DNA from 4 places in the Arthrobacter sp. 1088 genome. Region 3 is predicted to be linked to each of the others. Evidence: riboswitches for the same ligand, from Rfam matches in the RefSeq annotation. Region 3 holds a riboswitch; each other region holds the start of a gene.
What was found. Region 3 has a riboswitch for S-adenosylmethionine ahead of J2Y41_RS13015 (aminotransferase class V-fold PLP-dependent enzyme). Riboswitches for the same ligand answer to the same signal wherever they lie in the genome.

Region 1: another riboswitch for S-adenosylmethionine. It lies ahead of J2Y41_RS11815 (DUF1737 domain-containing protein); the one in region 3 lies ahead of J2Y41_RS13015 (aminotransferase class V-fold PLP-dependent enzyme).
Region 2: another riboswitch for S-adenosylmethionine. It lies ahead of J2Y41_RS05695 (hypothetical protein); the one in region 3 lies ahead of J2Y41_RS13015 (aminotransferase class V-fold PLP-dependent enzyme).
Region 4: another riboswitch for S-adenosylmethionine. It lies ahead of J2Y41_RS07810 (homoserine O-acetyltransferase); the one in region 3 lies ahead of J2Y41_RS13015 (aminotransferase class V-fold PLP-dependent enzyme).

The regions. Positions count from the first base shown of each region.
Region 1 covers NZ_JAVDSM010000006.1:267,660-272,084, reverse strand. The annotation lists gene J2Y41_RS11835 (glutamate--cysteine ligase) at 1-168, shown strand, start outside; gene J2Y41_RS11830 (hypothetical protein) at 165-761, opposite strand; gene J2Y41_RS11825 (O-succinylhomoserine sulfhydrylase) at 772-1,980, opposite strand; gene J2Y41_RS11820 (rhodanese-like domain-containing protein) at 1,981-2,391, opposite strand; gene J2Y41_RS11815 (DUF1737 domain-containing protein) at 2,388-2,654, opposite strand; SAM riboswitch class IV at 2,669-2,780, opposite strand; gene J2Y41_RS11810 (NtaA/DmoA family FMN-dependent monooxygenase) at 2,947-4,275, shown strand; gene J2Y41_RS11805 (aromatic amino acid ammonia-lyase) at 4,278-4,425, shown strand, end outside.
Region 2 covers NZ_JAVDSM010000003.1:155,196-159,620, forward strand. The annotation lists gene J2Y41_RS05685 (VIT1/CCC1 transporter family protein) at 48-1,211, opposite strand; gene J2Y41_RS05690 (hypothetical protein) at 1,490-1,684, shown strand; gene J2Y41_RS05695 (hypothetical protein) at 1,694-1,993, opposite strand; SAM riboswitch class IV at 2,009-2,128, opposite strand; gene J2Y41_RS05700 (sodium:solute symporter) at 2,291-3,832, opposite strand; gene J2Y41_RS05705 (helix-turn-helix domain-containing protein) at 4,098-4,425, shown strand, end outside.
Region 3 covers NZ_JAVDSM010000007.1:170,820-175,244, reverse strand. The annotation lists gene rsgA (ribosome small subunit-dependent GTPase A) at 1-345, shown strand, start outside; gene hisN (histidinol-phosphatase) at 400-1,212, shown strand; SAM riboswitch class IV at 1,394-1,507, shown strand; gene J2Y41_RS13015 (aminotransferase class V-fold PLP-dependent enzyme) at 1,539-2,948, shown strand; gene J2Y41_RS13010 (class I SAM-dependent methyltransferase) at 3,052-3,873, shown strand; gene J2Y41_RS13005 (metal-dependent transcriptional regulator) at 3,883-4,425, shown strand, end outside.
Region 4 covers NZ_JAVDSM010000004.1:226,870-231,294, forward strand. The annotation lists gene J2Y41_RS07800 (VOC family protein) at 1-440, opposite strand, end outside; gene J2Y41_RS07805 (bifunctional o-acetylhomoserine/o-acetylserine sulfhydrylase) at 628-1,983, shown strand; SAM riboswitch class IV at 2,135-2,249, shown strand; gene J2Y41_RS07810 (homoserine O-acetyltransferase) at 2,264-3,385, shown strand; gene J2Y41_RS07815 (hypothetical protein) at 3,392-3,793, opposite strand; gene J2Y41_RS07820 (winged helix DNA-binding domain-containing protein) at 3,837-4,425, opposite strand, start outside.

The DNA of each region.
Region 1 (4,425 bases), on a different contig from region 3:
CAACGTGACGCCCGGAATCCGCCAGGGAGTCCGCCGAGCAGGGAGGCCTTGGGGGCGGTGGTTGGGCATGCGGTGAAGGCGACGATTCGTGGTGCTGCCGCGGATGCACGCAAGGACCCGGCCCCCAACCTGACGGCGCCCATCCTGACGAGGGTCCGCAGGCCTTAGGCTACTGCGGAGTCAGTCCCGTCCCATGTCATCAGGTAAGCCCCCGCCAAACCCTCGACGAGGTAGAACACGAACGGCGGGATGTCCTTCTTCGCCACAAGGATGGCGCCGTAGATGGGCGCGCTGGCTGCGGCCGTGATTCCGATCCACCGTTTGGTGGGCAAGGAAAGAAGGCTTCCACCGAGCGCAGCCAGGGCAAGAACGTGGAGCCCGGAATAGGCAAGGAACGGCGCATTCGATCCACGGCCGTAGGCAAAGCGTTCCAGATCAGCGGCCCGGCGGGACAAACTGGAGACAAAGAGCGGAGCACCTGCCACTAAAGCTGCGGCGGCTGCAACAGCCCAACGCTTCGCCTGTCCGTGCGGAAGACGACGGGCAAAGGCTGCGTATCCCACCGGCACCGCGACTGTTCCAGCAGCAGCGAGGTGCTGGCCGATCACCCAGCCACGCTGGCCGGCCTCAAGCATACGGAGACGTTCAGCGGCATCGGGGGTGATGTAGACACGCGATACAGGCGAGATCCCTGCAAACCACACCGCCGTACCGGCAACGATGACTGCTCCGGCACGGCGATGGGGGTGGTTCCCGCTCATGGCAGCAAGGTTAGACCTGTTTGAGGGCCTTCTCCAGATCCAGAATGAGATCGTCCACGTCTTCCAGGCCAACGGACAAACGGACCACGCCGTCGCTCAGCCCAATGGCCGCACGCCCTTCGGGCCCCATGGCCCGGTGGGTGGTGGTGGCCGGGTGCGTGATGAGGGACTTGGAGTCGCCCAGGTTGTTGGAGATGTCGATGACGCGCAGACCGTCCAGCAACGCAAACGCGGCATCCTTGGCCGAACGCCCGGAGGAGGGCAGCAGCTCGAAGGTCAGCACGGTACCGCCGGCCTTCATTTGCTTGGCCGCCAGCTCGTACTGAGGGTGCGATTTCAGCAAGGGGTACTTGACCCAGCTGATGGCAGGCTGCTGCTCGAGCCATTCCGCGATTTTCAAAGCAGAAGCCGAGCTGTGGTTCACCCGCAGGCCGATCGTCTCCAGGCCCTTGGTCAGCACCCAGGCGTTGAAGGCGGAGAGTGAAGGTCCGGTGTGCCGCATCAACTGCTTGACCGGGCCATCGATGAATTCCTTGGTGCCCAGGATTGCGCCGCCGAGGACACGCCCCTGGCCATCGATGTGCTTGGTTCCGGAGTACACAATGACGTCCGCGCCCAGGTCACCGCAACGCTGGAGCAAGGGAGTGGCAAAGACGTTGTCGACGACGACGGTCGCTCCCGCAGCATGTGCCAGCTCGCTGACGGCGGCGATGTCCACGATTTCCTGCATGGGGTTCGAGGGCGACTCGAAGAATACGGCGGTGGTCGGTTCGGAGAGGGCAGCCCGCCACTGGTCGAGGTCGGGACCGTCGACAAACACGGTCTCTACGCCCCAGCGCGGCAGGATCTCGTTGAGGATCACGAAGCACGAGCCGAACAGGGAACGGGCGGCAACCACGCGATCACCGGCAGCCAGGAGGGCACCCAAGGCGGTGAACACCGCGGACATGCCGGACGCCGTCGCGAAGCATGCCTCGGTTCCTTCGAGCAACCGCAACCGTTCCTGGAACGTGGCTACAGACGGGTTGCCGTAGCGGGAGTAAACGAAGCGTTCGTCCTCGCCGGTGAAGGCGCGTTCGGCGGCGGCAGCGGATTCGTAGACGAAGCCGGAGTTCAGGAAAACGGGTTCGGACGTCTCCTGGAAGTTGGTACGGTCAAGGCCGCCGCGTACTGCCTGGGTGTCAGGGCTCCAGCTGGCGGCATCGGGATTGAAAGTCACTTAGTCGTTCCCCAGGTTGGTTGGCAGGCCGCGGTTCTTCCAGCCGTTGATAGTCCGTTCGCCGTAACGGTCAGGGTCACCTTCGAAGCCCTCAAGCACGTTGTAGGCGGTGAACCCGGCCTGCGTCGCGGCGATGGCGGCCGAGATGGAGCGCTGGCCTGAGCGGCAGATGAAAACGAGTTCCACGCCCTCACCCTCGGGTGCCTGCTGCTGCAGGTCCTCGATGAAGCGGGAGTTGGGAATGCCACCGGCGAGGTTCCACTGAATGAACAGGGGATCATTCTCTGTGGCTTTGGTGTCCGGGATGCCGATGTGGGCCCACTCGGCCTCGGTGCGGACGTCTACCAGGATTGCGCCTTCTTCAAGCTTGGCCCACGCGTCCTGCGGGGTCAGGTCACCTGCGTAACTCATGCGTGTCCCTCGAATGCTTCTTCGTCGTCGTCGTTCTCCAACTGGTCAACAGCATTCGCGACGGCGGCGTCTGCGTTGGCGATGGCAGCGGGCAGGACGACCGCCTGCGCCACGATGACATCCGTGCCATTGAACGTGGCTGCCGGGCTGCCGTGGAGCACGTAGCCGTCGGCGAGGGCCGTGGTGATCCGCTCGCAGAATTCACGGGTATCCGGACCTGTAATCAGGCGGTAGGAGAGTTTTTCTTCAGTGGGTTCAGGCATTGGCTGGTGCTCCTCAGTCACGCTTGCAGTTCGAAGTGTCGATACGCCGAGTAGTCACCTGAGGCACCCCGCCGGAGAGAGGGTTGCCGACCAGCAAGTCAGGGCTTGGCGCTGGTGCTCATTACTCAAGAAAAACGTAACATCCCGCGGCGGCGGCCCGCACTTGCAAGCGGTTACGCGGTCGTCATGTTGCGTAACCGGCCGGTGCTGGAGTAGCAGCCCAAATGTGACGCCCCGGGAGCATAATTGACGCAGTACGACCCCCTGTAACTTCGCAAGAAATCAGGTCGCGGTGAACGGACAAGGCAGCTCTACACTCAAGCCCATGCTGCATTTTGGATGGTTCGTGGGGCACGGTTTTGGTGTCCAGGGATGGGGAACTCCCGGCTACAGCCTGGGCTACGACTGGAAGAAGCCCGCCCTGTATCAAGACGCCGTCCGCGCGTTTGAGCAATCCGGCCTTGACCTCTTCATCATCGAGGACTCCCTTACTGTTCCCGATACCTATGGCGGCACTGCCGAGGTCTCGCTGGCACACGCCTCCTTTGCGCCCAAACATGATCCTTTGGCTCTGGTGCCGTACCTTCTGTCCGCCACCGAGCACCTTGGAATCGTCCCGACGGTCAGTGCATCGTTCTATCCGCCTTTCACTGCGGCCCGCCTCCTGGCCACGCTGCAGCACTTCTCCGAGGGGCAGTTGGGATGGAACGTCGTAACTTCCGGCAGCGACCTCGCAGCACAGAATTACGGTTTGGACCAGCAGATTGAACACGACCTTCGATATGAGAAGGCGGAGGAATTCGTCGACGTCGTCCGGAGGCTTTGGCGGAGCTGGGAACCGGACGCCGTCCTTGAGGACGTTGAGGCCGGCGTGTTCGCCGACCACACCAAAGTGCACCCCATTAACCACCAGGGTGACTTCTTCAAGGTCCGCGGTCCCCTCAACACCGCACCTCTGCCGGAGGAGCCCGTACTGGTGCAGGCCGGCGCTTCTCCCCGCGGCAAAGCGTTCGCGGGTGGGCATGCAGACGTGGCGATCGCCTTGGCCCGTGGCGTTGACGGCATGAAGGCCTACCGGGATTCCATCCGTGCCGAGGCTGCCAAGGCGGGCAGGAACCCCGACGACGTCAAGGTACTTTTCGTGCTAAAGCCCACCGTGGTTGGTTCATCGGCCGAGGCCGGGGAGTTGCGTGCGCAGCGCCGGGAGCTTACCCAGCGTGATATCGACAGCCAGCTCAATTCGATCTCCTACCTGTCCGTGATCGACTTCAAGCAATTCGACCTTGATGCGCCGTTGCCCGAATTGAGCACTAACAGCAACCAAGGCACGTTGGAGCACTTCGCCAAGGCGGCACCTCCGGGGTCTACCCTGCGCCAGATCCTTCAGGCACGCAGCGGTGGCGCCGGTGATTCGATCATCGGCACGGTTGGTGAAATCGCGGATTATCTCGAGGAGACCGGCGAGGCTGTGGGTGGCGACGGCTTCCTCTTCTCCGGCTTCGTGGACCCCGTCACCGTACACGGCGTCTTGGACAAGCTCACTCCCGAACTCCGCCGCCGTGGCCTGTTGAGGAAGAGTTACGGCGACGGTGGCTTCCGCCAGAATCTTCTGGACTTCTGACGATGTCCTCCGAGCCCCGGACCCTCTTGATCGGCACATCGCCGGTGGACCCTGAGCGCGTAGCGCAGGCTGCCTTGGATCGGGCGTTTCACGTGAAACTCAACCATGATGCGTTGTCTTTGATCGGCCGATCACGCGAAGTGCTGGAGC
Region 2 (4,425 bases), on a different contig from region 3:
CGCCCCGGTCACGCGGGGCCGCGCGGAGGACGAACCAACATTACCGCCTAGACGATCATCGTTCCGAACGCGAGGCCAAGCCCGTAGGTGGCGGCCGCGGCGCCCAGGCCGATCGCCAGCTGCCGGAAGCCACGGCTCAGCGGTGAGGTCCCGGACAACAGCCCGACGACGGCGCCAGTCGCCAGGAGCGCGATCCCCACCAGTACACCGGCTACTATCAGTGCCGCCACACCCGTCATGCCGAAAATAAACGGAAGGATGGGCACGACCGCACCCGAGGCGAAGAAGCAGAAGCTGGACATCGCAGCGCCCCAGGCAGACCCCACGGTTTCGTGGTTGTCAGCGGGTTGCTCTTTCTCCGGTTGCAAGGAGAAGCTGGGATCGCAGTCGCAGCTGAAGAGTCCCATGCGTTCGGCGGCACGGTGCTCGGCTGCCTCACGGGTCATGCCGCGGGCCAAGTACACCAGCACAAGCTCGTTGTGCTCGATGTCCAAAGAAGGGGCGGCTGTGAGGGTTGCCTGCGTGGGCAGCGTGGCGCTGAGCAACTCCCGCTGCGAGCGGACCGAAACGTACTCGCCAGCACCCATGGACAGGGCGCCGGCCAGCAAACCGGCCACGCCACTCATGAGGACCACAGGGCTGGGAACGCCGGTTGCTGCCATACCCATGACCAGTGAAAGGTTGCTCACCAGGCCATCGTTGGCGCCAAAAACAGCGGCACGGAAGGTACCGGAGAGCCTGTTGCGGCCACGGGTGGCAAGGCCCCGGACAACTTCTTCGTGGATTTGTTCGTCGGCAACCATGGCTGGAGTCGCGGCAGGTTCGGCTCCGTAGGGGGAGCGGCCTTCCGCGCGCTGCGCCAACGCGAGGACGAACACGGAACCAAAGTGCCGGGCCAGGAAGCCCAGCAGCTGGCTGCGGGTGGAAGCTCCCTTCGGCATTCCGGCGTGTTCTCCCAAGAGCTTGAGCCAGTGTGCCTCGTGCCTTCCCTCGGCCTCGGCCAGGGCGAGCAGGATCTGCCGTTCTTCGCCGTCACGACGCTGGGCGAGTTCCCGGTAGACGGCGGCTTCGGCACGCTCGTCGGCCAGGTATTGACGCCAGCGCCTGATGTCCGCCGGTGTGGGCCGGGCTGGTTGGGACGGTGTTCCGGATCCGGGGGCGGGGTCCGGAGCGGGGCTCGACGAACCGTGGGATTCCTGGCGCTTCTGCACTTTTTCTCCTGTGCTGGGTGGGGTAGTTGCAGCCCCATTGCACGCCCACTGTACCGCTTATTGGCGCGGATTTTTGGCCGGTATTCCTTAGTTGGAATGTTCGGCATGCCTTAATTTTCGAAGCTGCAATCCTCTGCCTTGAGCCTTTCCCTGGGTCCATGTGGGCCGTTGCCTTGACCCTCTTCAGGCACAGTGCTCAGATGGAAGGACAGGGGCGGGGGCCCTCCCCGCACTCGGTCAGCAGGCTGCTTGCCAGCCCACCAGACGGAGGTTGCAGCATGGACACCACCGAACCGCACGCCAACCACCCCGAACGGGAGACCATCGAGTCGGATCCCGCCTACGACTACAGCGACGACCAGGAAGTCGACGAACCCTGGGTGGAGGAAATCGACGTCCCGGATGACGACGAGCGGGTTGTCCCCCTGGATGAAACCGAAGAATTCCGCGGGGAAGAAGACGAAGAATTCTAGGACCGTTTCTTAGGCAGGGCCGTCTTCACCGAAGGTGAAATGCCGCTCCAGTCCCGCCGGACGCCCGAGCGCTGCAACAGTCACCGTCAACGTCCTCGACGATTCACACCACCGCGATGGACGCACAGCCTGGGCAAGGGCATGCGCCAACAGGCGCGCTTCGGGGTGCCGGAACCGGGCCAGGCCACCGTTCAGGAACAGCGTCACCGTCCCAAGGACAAGGTCGACGCCGGGAATCACCGGAACAGTGGGCGCTTCGGTTTTGGTGGGGCTGCTTTGGCTTGGGGTGGTAACGCCTTGGTACGGCAAGGACTGCTCCTTTGGGGAGTGCTCTTGCCCGCTCGGTTGTCTCTGGTCCGGGGCGGGCCGCTTCCTCATCCGAACCACCCGTGAACATGGGGTTGGTGTGTGGCCAGTCGGAGCTTGGCGCCACCTCTCTTGAAGCTGGGACCACTGTACTGGAGGAGTGCTGTCCGGGAGAAGTGTGGCCCTCGGATCCGCTCGCCCCCGCACAGCGCAACGGCGGCGCTGCCCCGGGAAGGGGCGGCGCCGCCGTCGAACATTGCTTTGTTCAGTCCTTATCTGATGCCTTGCGGCCCTGGGCCGTTAGCTGGCGTTGTGGCTGCTGACGGGGTGGGCTTCCAAGGGCAATTCGTCAGATACCGCTCCGGCCACGCGCTTTTCCCAAGCGGCCCGGACTTCGGGTTCGGTGGGCGGCGTGAGGAGGGAAATCACCACGTAGGCGACGAACGAGGCCGCGAGGCCGTAGTAGATGGGCTCGTTGGCGTAGACGCCGTCGACGCTTGGAATGACTCCAGTGGCGAACAGAATCAACAAGGCCAACGTCAATACCGAGCCCACTGCCATGGACCATGCAGCAGCGATACCAGTGCCGCGCTTCCACACCAGGCCGCCAAGAATCGCGACGAGGAGGCCGCCCACAAGGATGTCGTAAGCAATGGTGAGGGCAACAACCACGTCCTGCGCGGCCATGGAGATCAACACCGCGACGATGCCCAGGCCAAGAACCCAGTAACGGTTGGCTTTGACGTCGTGCTCGGGGTTTTCGGTGTCGTCCGTGTTGATGGTCTTGCCGAACCAGCTGGCCACGAACGGAACAACATCTGCGCGGGCCACCGTGGCGGCGGCAATCAGGGCACCTGAAGCGGTGGACATCATGGCTGCAACAGCTGCGGCCATGACCAGGCCGCCGATGCCGATGGGCAGGATGTGGGTTGCCACCTCGGCGTAGACCACGTCCTTGCCGAGGTTGGCGACATCAATGTTGGGGAGCGCCACCCGGGCGGCCAGGCCGATCAAGGCACCGGCCACACCGTAGAGGATGCAGTAAACGCCGGCGGTCGCTCCACCCCAGCGTGCAACCTTGGGAGTCTTGGCCGTGAAGACGCGCTGCCAGATGTCCTGGCCGATCAGGAGTCCGAGTGTGTACACGACGAAGTAGGTGATGATCGTCTGGACGCCGATTCCGTCGATCTGGAAGAAGCTCGCCTCGACGCGCTCACGGATGCCGTCCAGTCCTCCGGCCGCGTTCATGACGAACGGGAGCATCAGGAAGAAGATGCCCACGGTCTTGATGATGAACTGGACCTGGTCGGCCAAGGTGATGGACCACATGCCACCGATGGTCGAGTAAACAAGCACAATTGCACCGCCGACGGCGATCGCCATCCAGCGTTCCCAGTCGAAGAGGACCACAAAGATGGTGGCGTATGCGCCGGTGGATGTGGCACAGAGCATGAGGGTGTAGGCCAGCATGACGATTCCGGAGGTCTGCGTGGCCTTGCTGCCGTAGCGAAGGCTCAGCATTTGGGAGACCGTGTAGATCTTCAGGCGCTGGATAGTGCCGGCGAAGAGCAAGCTCAGGAGGAGGACGCCGGCGCCGATTGCGACTACCAGCCACATACCTGAGATGCCGAACTTGTAGCCCAGGCCGACACCGCCGACGGTGGATGCCCCACCGAGGACAACTGCGGCCATGGTGCCGGTGTAAAGGAAAGGTCCAAGGCGGCGGCCGGCCACCAGGAAGTCGCTGTTGTTCTTGGTGCGGGACTTGCCCCACCAGCCGAATGCAAGCATGGCAAGCAGGTACACCACCACAATGGCGATGTTTATGAACGATGAGTCCATGAGTGGCTCCTTGGAGCTGGTGCACGGAGGTTGGGTTTTCGACGATACGCCTGGGAAGCGTCGAAGTCTCCGTGCTGGTGATGGGAGATTGGGGATCGTGTTGTGCCTCACAGACAACACTTGTTGCCTATGAGGATATGTTGTGATGGGAGTAACAGTCAAGGGGCTTTGGTCATCCTCGGGCTGTTGAGGGCTCCAGCGGCCCCTGGTCCCGCTACTATTGCTGCAATGACAGGGCCGAATGACAGGCCTGAAAGGTTCGTGAATGAAGGCTCTCCCCGTTGAACCAAGCAACGTTCCCGTTGCCATTGGTTCCAGAATCCGCGCAGCCCGCCAGGCGCAGCGCCTCACCATTGAGCAAGTGGCGGACGCAACTGGTTTGACCAAGGGCTTCCTCAGCCGTGTCGAGAGGGATCTGACGTCACCGTCGGTCGCTTCACTCGTAACCCTTTGCCAGGTCCTGTCCGTGTCGGTAGGAGACCTGTTTGCCGCTCCCGAAACGCATCTGACCAGGCGCGACGACGGTCCCCGGATTTCGCTGGGCGGCCAGGGCATTGTGGAGCGTTTGTTAACGGCCCGTTCGGAGCGGCGCC
Region 3 (4,425 bases):
GGTCGGGGCCGGCACACGTCGTCCTCGGCGTTGGCCCTGAAGCTGGCAGACGCCCCACCGGGTAGCTGGATCATCGATACCCCCGGTATCCGCTCCTTCGGACTGGCGCACGTGGACCCCGACCGCATCCTGCATTCCTTCCCCGACCTGGAACCGGGCACAGAAGCTTGTGAACGCGGTTGCAAGCACGATGCCGGCGCCATCAATTGCGGACTTGATGCCTGGGTGAACGAGGGACACGCGGGTCCTTCCGGAGTGGCCCGTTTGTCTTCGCTCCGGCGGCTGCTGGGCGCGGACCCGCGTTTGGAAGCGAAAGAGACCAAGGAATTGGGTACGGTCAACTAAGTGTCGGCGCAAGGCGATCCAACCGCAGGGAACGTTTCACGATAGTTTGGTGGCATGACCCAACCCGTTTCCAGCTACAACGACGACCTGCGACTGGCCCACGTGCTGGCGGATTCCGTGGACGCCCAAACCATGGACCGCTTCAAGGCCTTGGATCTGCAGGTCGAGACCAAGCCTGACCTTACGCCCGTGACGGATGCCGACAAGGCTGCGGAAGAAGCCATCCGCGGCCAATTGTCGCGCTCGCGCCCCCGTGACGCCGTCCTCGGCGAGGAGTTCGGCAGCAGCGGCCACGGCTCCCGGCGTTGGATCATCGACCCCATCGACGGCACCAAGAACTTTGTTCGGGGCGTTCCCGTGTGGGCTACCCTGATCGCGCTCGTTGACGAAGGCGAGCCCGTCGTTGGAGTTGTCAGCGCCCCCGCGCTGGGCAAGCGCTGGTGGGCAGCAAAGGACATGGGCGCCTACATGGGCCGCTCCCTGGCATCAGCCACCCGGCTCAGGGTGTCCAACGTTTCGCGGTTGGCCGATGCTTCAATGTCATATTCCAGCCTCTCCGGTTGGAAGGAACGCGGCAATCTGGACGAGTTCCTGGGGTTGACGGAAGACATCTGGCGCACGCGCGCCTATGGCGACTTCTGGTCCTATTGCCTGGTAGCCGAGGGGGCTGTTGACATCGCCTGCGAGCCAGAGCTGAATCTTTACGACATGGCAGCACTGGTTCCCATCGTGACGGAAGCCGGCGGCCGCTTCACCTCATTGGAAGGCGAGGACGGCCCCTTCGGCGGCAACGCCCTGGCCACCAACTCCATCCTCCATTCGGAGGTCCTCAAGCGGCTAAACCCCGCATTGGATGACCTCCTCTGACCCGGCGGACCAACAAGCCAACCGGCTGAGCATAGAATTTTCGACGGCGGAAGCCTCATTTTCGGGGCATCCGCCGTCTTTTCTTCGCCCAAAACCCGGTTTCCGGACCCTTCGTAACAATCTGCTTAACAAAGCGAAGCGACTTTGGAGCAGGCCAGATGCGTGGCCTAACCTCTTTACAGGTCACGAGTGCCAGCGCTAAACCCCGGTTTGCTGGCCGGCAACCCTCCATTCGCGGTGGGGTGCCCCGGGTGACGACCTGGCCGGTCCGGAACGGATACGGCAAGCGCGGATCCCCATAGGGGGTCCCTCTTGAGTGAGGTCCCATGAGCACTGCTACGTTCAACTCCACCGTTCTGCCGTCCCTTGCGGTCGAAGAAGCAGCGCACGAAGCCGCTGCGGGCAGGCCCCTGGCCGCCGTCACAGGCGCGGAGCTGCAAGCGCCCCTGATCCAGGGTGGCCACGTCCGCTACGCCAACCTCGACTACGGGGCATCCGCTCCCGCGTTGACCATCGTTTCTGCGTATCTCAACGAGATCCTCCCCTACTACGCCAGTGTCCACCGCGGCGCGGGCTACGCTTCCCAGATCAGCACCTCGGTCTACGAGAACTCCCGCGACATCGTCCGTGAATTCGTTGGCGGCCGTCCGGATGATTCCGTCATCTTCACCCGGAACACCACGGACTCGCTGAACCTGTTGGCGGGCTGCCTCCCGCAACTCGACGGTAAGCCAACGGGCGAGGTCCTTTACCTGGACATCGAGCACCATGCCAATCTTCTTCCCTGGCAGGGCGTCCCCCACCGCAGTGTCGTAGCTGCTTCGACACTGACCGCTACCTTGGCCAAGCTCCGCGAGGAACTCAGCCAAGGCGGCGTATCTCTGCTGGCGGTCACCGGTGCCTCGAACGTGACCGGTGAAATCCTGCCGATCGCCGAACTCGCAGCACTTGCACACGAATACGGTGCCAGGATTGTGGTGGACGCCGCGCAGCTTGCTCCCCACCGCCGCATCAACATCGCCGCCGCAGACGTCGACTACATCGTGTTCTCCGGCCATAAGCTCTACGCTCCGTTCGGCGCCGGCGTCGTTGTGGGCCGTCCCGACTGGCTCGACGCCGGTACCCCCCACCTGGCCGGCGGAGGCGCTGTTCGTGAGGCGCGCCTGGACTCGGTCAGCTGGGCCTCAGGTCCCGCCCGCCACGAGGGCGGCTCCCCCAACGTCCTCGGTGCGGCAACATTGGCCCGGGCGACACAGGTGCTCGCCGGCTTGGATCAGGATGCCTGGCATGCCCATGAAGCTGGAATCCGCTCCTACCTCGTACAGGGACTTGAAGCAATCGACGGCGTGACGGTCCACCGGATCTTCAGCGACTCCGAGGACACCATCGGCGTGGTCAATTTCTCGGTGGAAGGATTCGACGCCGGACTGGTCGCCGCCTACCTCGCCGCCGAACACGGTGTAGGACTTCGTGACGGCCGCTTCTGCGCCCATCCCCTCCTCAAGCGGCTGGGCCTGCCGTCCGGCTCACTGCGAGCCAGCTTCGGCGTGGGCTCCCGCCTGGAGGATGCCACACGGCTGCTGGCTGGAATCGAGGAACTCAAGCGCACGGGTCTCGGCTGGGACTATGTAGTGGACGAAGGCCGCTGGGTGCCGGCCAACGACCACCGCAGCTACCCGGAATGGGCACCAAACACGCCCGGCACCGCAGGGGCTGCACCCTGCACCATTGACTGACACAGCACTATTGACTGAAACAGCACGGTTGCGGATGTACACGTACTGTGCGGTAAATTCGTAGGGTAACCGGCGTTCGCGGTAAAGGAGTCTGTGCGTGGCCGTGCCTTCCCGTAGTGTTTCCGGCGGAAGTGTTTCCGGCAGCGCTGGCAGGCCAGGTGGTCCCAAGCTGCATGCCACGCGCCGCCACGAACTGGGCCAGAGCTTCCAGGACGGCGGCGAACACTACGATCGCGTTCGGCCCGGCTACCCCGCAGACTCAGTGGTTTGGCTTCTTCCTCCTGGAGCGAAGTCCGCCGCGGATATTGGTGCAGGCACAGGAAAATTCACAGCACTGCTCGTGGAACGCGGCCTGCAGGTGGCCGCCGTCGATCCTTCCACAGACATGCTGGAGCAACTTCGAAAGTCCTATCCCGGCGTTCAGGCGTTGGAGGGTACGGCCGAGGCAACAGGGTTGGCGGACTCAGCATTCGACGTCGTCAGCGTTGCCCAGGCCTGGCACTGGTGTGACCCGCTCAAGGCCAGCACGGAGATCGCCCGCATCCTTCGCCCCCACGGAGTTCTTGGCCTGGTGTGGAACCAACTGGACACCTCTGTGCCCTGGGTCCATCGGCTATCACGCATCATGCACGCCGGAGATGTGCACAAGCCCGGCTTCCGGCCAGTTATCGGACCGGAATTCACGGACTTGGAGAGCCATCTCACCAACTGGGAGGACGCCGTGTCTCCGGAGGACATCATGGAGCTCACGAAATCGCGCAGCTACTACCTCCGCGCCAATGAAGCCACCCGCGCAAAGGTCATGGGCAACCTGGCGTGGTACCTCTACGATCATCTCGGCCATGCCCCTGGCCAACGACTGGGATTGCCGTACGTGACGACTACCTGGCGGGCCCGCAAGATCCACGGCGCCCCGCCACGGTAGGCTTGGTGTGTGAAGACCAGTACGCCCTCCTCCTCTATCGAGGACTACGTCAAGGTCATCTACTCCTATACGGAGTGGCAGGACAAACCAATTACGTCCTCGCAGCTTGCCCTGCGGCTTGGCGTTGCCAATTCCTCGGTGTCTGAAATGGTCCGCAAGCTCAAGGACCAGGGCTTGGTGGACCACCAACCCTACAGCGCCATCAGGCTGACTCCGGAGGGCATGCGGCTGGCGCTGTCCATGGTCCGGCGCCACCGCCTCATTGAGACATACCTCGTGGACGAACTCGGTTACAGCTGGGATGAAGTCCACGATGAAGCTGAGATGTTGGAACACGCGGTGTCCGATACGTTCATCGAGCGCATGGCCGCCAAGCTTGGCCACCCCCTGCGGGATCCTCACGGTGACCCCATTCCCTCGGCTGACGGATCCGTGGAGCTCCCTCACGCGTACCGCATGATCGAGTTGGACGAAGGCCACTCAGGCCGCATCACTCGGATCAGCGACGAAAATCCTGATCTTCTTCGGTATCTCGCGTCGGAAGAGATCACC
Region 4 (4,425 bases), on a different contig from region 3:
TGCAGTGAGGGATCGCCCTCCCACTTGAGCAGGTAAGGCACCTGGGGATCGGCGATCAAGCCGAGAATGCCGATCTGCTGCCATACGAGTTCGCGGCCATCCGGGAACTTGCGGTTGCCCGGAACTGCGGACCGGCCGAGGCGTTCCTCGAAGGGGGCGAGGTCGTCAACGGCGACGCACCAGCCCATCCAACCGCCGCCTGCCGCCGAGCGTGCGCGGACTGCCTGGCCAAAGGGTGCCTTGTCGGAAGCAGGGTGGTCCAGGACCTCTACGACTTCCAGGTATTTGTTATCCGCCAAGGGAATGATCATGTTCCGGGTACCGAAGCGCGGGTGCACTCCGCCCCGGACTGCGTCCACTCCCAGAGCTGCGGAAATTCGTTCGGTGGTGGCCAAAAGGCCATCTCGTTCACAAGCGTAAGAGACGTGATCCATGCGCATGGCTTCATCTTGGCACTTTGTGATCGGGGTCTCAGCTAAGGGAAGCCTTACTAACATGGGATGTTATTGTGCGCCGCCGGAACGCTTCACGCCGGGTCGCGTAAAGACTGAAAAATACTGCCTTCGTCACAAAGCTGTCCAAGTGTCCGGACGCTTCCTAGACTGGCTCCAGCCCACGCCTACAGCGATCAACGGCAAACCCGCGCGCCACGAAGAGGAGAACCCAATGTCCCAAGGATGGTCTTTCGAAACCCGCCAGATCCACGCAGGGCAGGAGCCCGACTCTGCCACGGGGGCGCGGTCGCTTCCGATCTACCAGACCACGTCCTTCGTTTTCCCGAGCGCAGAGTCCGCAGCCAACCGCTTTGCACTGGCCGAGCTCGCCCCGATCTACACGCGGATCGGCAACCCAACACAAGACGCCGTGGAGCAGCGGATCGCCAGCCTCGAAGGCGGGCTGGGCGCGTTGCTCCTTAGCTCAGGACAGGCCGCGGAAACCTTCGCTATCCTGAACATTGCCGAGGCCGGAGACCATGTCGTCGCGAGCCCCAGCCTCTACGGTGGCACCTACAACCTGCTGGCGCACACTCTGAAGAAGTTCGGCATCTCCGTGACGTTCGTGGAGGATCCGGACAACCTGGACCAGTGGCGGGACGCCGTGCAGCCCAACACCAAGCTGTTCTTCGGCGAGGTTGTGTCCAATCCGCGCCAGGACGTGCTGGACATCGAGGGTGTTTCACGCGCTGCGCACGAGGCTGGCGTGCCGCTCATCGTGGATAACACGCTCTCAACCCCCTACCTCATCCGTCCCATCGAGTGGGGTGCGGACATCGTGGTGCACTCGGCTACCAAGTATCTGGGCGGCCACGGCGCGGCGATCGCCGGCGTGATCGTGGACTCCGGAAACTTTGATTTCGGCAAGGACCCGGAGCGCTTCCCCGGATTCAATACTCCGGACCCCAGCTACAACGGACTCGTTTACGCCCGGGACCTTGGCAAGGATGGCGCGCTCGGAGCCAACCTCTCCTACATTCTCAAGGCGCGCGTGCAGTTGCTGCGCGATCTGGGTTCGGCGGTTTCCCCGTTCAACGCCTTCCTCATCGCCCAGGGCCTGGAAACCCTGAGCCTGCGCGTCGAGCGTCACGTCTCGAACGCCACCAAAGTGGCTGAATGGCTGGAAGCCCATGACGACGTCGAATCGGTTGCCTTTGCGGGCCTGCCGTCCAGCCCTTGGTACGACCGCGGCCGTAAGTACGGGCCAAGGGGTACCGGTGCAGTGGTGGCATTCAACATCAAGGGTGGCGTCGAGGCCGGCAAGCGATTCGTGGACGGCCTGGAGTTGCACTCCCATGTTGCCAACATCGGTGACGTCCGCTCGCTGGTTATCCACCCGGCGTCGACTACCCACAGCCAGCTCACGGTCGAACAGCAGCTGGTTGCGGGCGTGAATCCAGGCCTTGTCCGCCTCTCCGTGGGAATAGAGCACGTGGACGACATTATTGCTGATCTTGAGGCCGGTTTCCGGGCTGCCAAAGGCGCTTAATCGCGCTGCTGGGGGAGCGGCCGCCCGCCGTCGAAAATTCGCCGGGCGGCCCTTCGCGGTGCGTGTTCCTGAACGAAGCGGCGCCAAACCGTCACACAGCTGTCACATTCTTCGCCAAGACAGCGGTATTTTTCCTAGACTCTACGTATTAGGTCATGAGTGCCAGCGACAGCCCCGGCTTGCTGGCCGGCAACCCTCCTCCGCGGTGGGGTGCCCCGGGTGAAGACCTGGCCTGTCGCACGCAAGGCGGCAGGCAAGCGCGAGGTTAGGTGTCAAAGGAATGACCATTACTGCTACAGCACCCCCCAAACCGGGCAAAGAAGACGGGACGGTCAAGTACGCCGGCGTAGGTTCACTGGAACTTGAAGCCGGCGGTTTTCTCCCGGATGTTGTGCTTGCCTACGAAACCTGGGGGCAGTTGAATGCGGATGCGTCCAACGCAGTCCTGGTTCAGCACGCACTGACGGGCAGCACGCATGTGGCCCGCGGTGCTACTGATGAGGAAGGCTGGTGGGAGCAACTCGTTGGTCCCGGCGCGACGATCGACACCAACCGGTTCTTCGTTATCTCCATCAACATTGTCGGCGGCTGTTACGGCAGCACGGGCCCATCGTCAGAGGCGCCGGACGGACGGCCCTGGGGATCCCGCTTCCCACTGATCACCTTGCGCGACAGCACGGTGGCTGAAGCCCGGCTCGCGGATGCCTTGGGGATCAAGGCATGGCACGCAGTCCTTGGCGGTTCCATGGGTGGGGCGCGGGCACTTGAGTGGGCGGTCACCTTCCCTGAGCGTGTTCAGCGGTGCGCGGTTATTTCTGTGGGCGCCTACAGCACAGCCGAGCAAATTGCTTTCGCCCAGTCGCAGACGCTCGCCATCCGCCAGGACCCGAACTTCAACAACGGCGATTACTACGGTGGACCAACTCCTGAGGCAGGCCTTGCCCTGGCCCGACGGATAGCGCACATCACGTACCGGTCAGCGCTGGAGCTTGATGTCCGCTTCGGCCGGGAAGCCCAGCACCAGGAGACGCCCCTGGCCGCTGCGGTCCTGGGGGAGCGTGGCCGCTACCAAGTGGAAAGCTACCTCGACCACCAAGGCACCAAGCTGGTGCGCCGGTTCGATGCGAACAGTTACATCGCCATCACCGAGGCGCTGATGTCCCACGACATCAGACGGGGCCGGGGCACCTTGAAGGAAGCCTTGGCTGCCGCCACTGCTGAATTCTTTGTGGCAGCCGTCGATTCCGACCGCCTCTATTTTCCGGCCCAGTCAGTGGAACTGGCGCAAAACCTGCCAGGCAATGTGCCCGTCCACGTGATCGAGGCCCCCATCGGCCACGATGGCTTCCTGACCGAAATCGGCCAACTATCGAAGCAGCTTCGCGAGGCCTTCTTCGCCTAAGCCGGCTCAGCCGTTCATGATGTCGCCGCGCTGCTTCATGTAATCCTCCATGGCAATTTCGCCGTTGCTGAACTTGAGGTCCAGTTCGGCCAGCTTGCGCGCGCGGAAGCCTTGCTGCTCAGAGCCGCGGTGGCTCGGAAACGTAGGTGAAGAAGCGTTCGACGCCGGTCCTGGCGGCGGTGGGGCATCGGCAGGGCGGATGGTGGTGGGCTGCGTGGGATAGCCCGGATAATTCGGCTGCGGGTAACCCGGTCCCGGAAGATTCTGCGGGGGATAGCCGGGGCCCGGATAATTCGGGCCCGGGAAATTGCGGTCCTGGAGCCGCCGCGCCCGGGACTTGTTGTACATGCGTATCCCCATGGGAATCAGCCACGAGCAGACGATGATCCAGAAGATCAGATTGTTCACGGTGCAGGCCTCCTAGGTCTTAACCCAGCTTAGTCCCGCAGTTTCACACCAGCTTTGTCTCCATGCCCAGGAACCTCCCGTAGCGTTCCACTTCTGCCTCCAAAGCTTGTTGTTCGGCTGTTGTGAGTGGCCTGTTCATTCTGATGTCGAGTTCGCAGATCCCACCCGAGAAGCTGTGGCGCCACCATCCGGTCAACCTGCCATCGAGCAACACCACGTGAATTGGAGCATCGCCCTCGGGGAAATAGGGCGCCCTGCCGCCGAGGTAGTGCCTCGATTGTGAATAGCCCATCACGTACTCGTCGTAGCACTGGATGAGATCGACACGGGGAAGTCCTGGCCCATCGTCACCTGGTGGGGGAGTCGCTGCAAGTGCCTCCACATCTTCTGCTGGCAAGTAGAAGTCCAAGCCGTCGACCGCCACGGTTGCCAAGGCGCCCGGAACGGACTCTTCAGCTACCTGCAAGCCAAGCCGTACATCCTTGATGGTCAGTCCGGACCACGCGGCACAGTCCTTGATGGTGGCAGGTCCCCGGCTGCTGAAGTACCGCAGGGCCAGCTGGCCCAAGGCCCATTCGCGGTCGCCGTCCTCCATCAGGGACGTATTGCCGTCGGGCACACGTTCCTCGAAC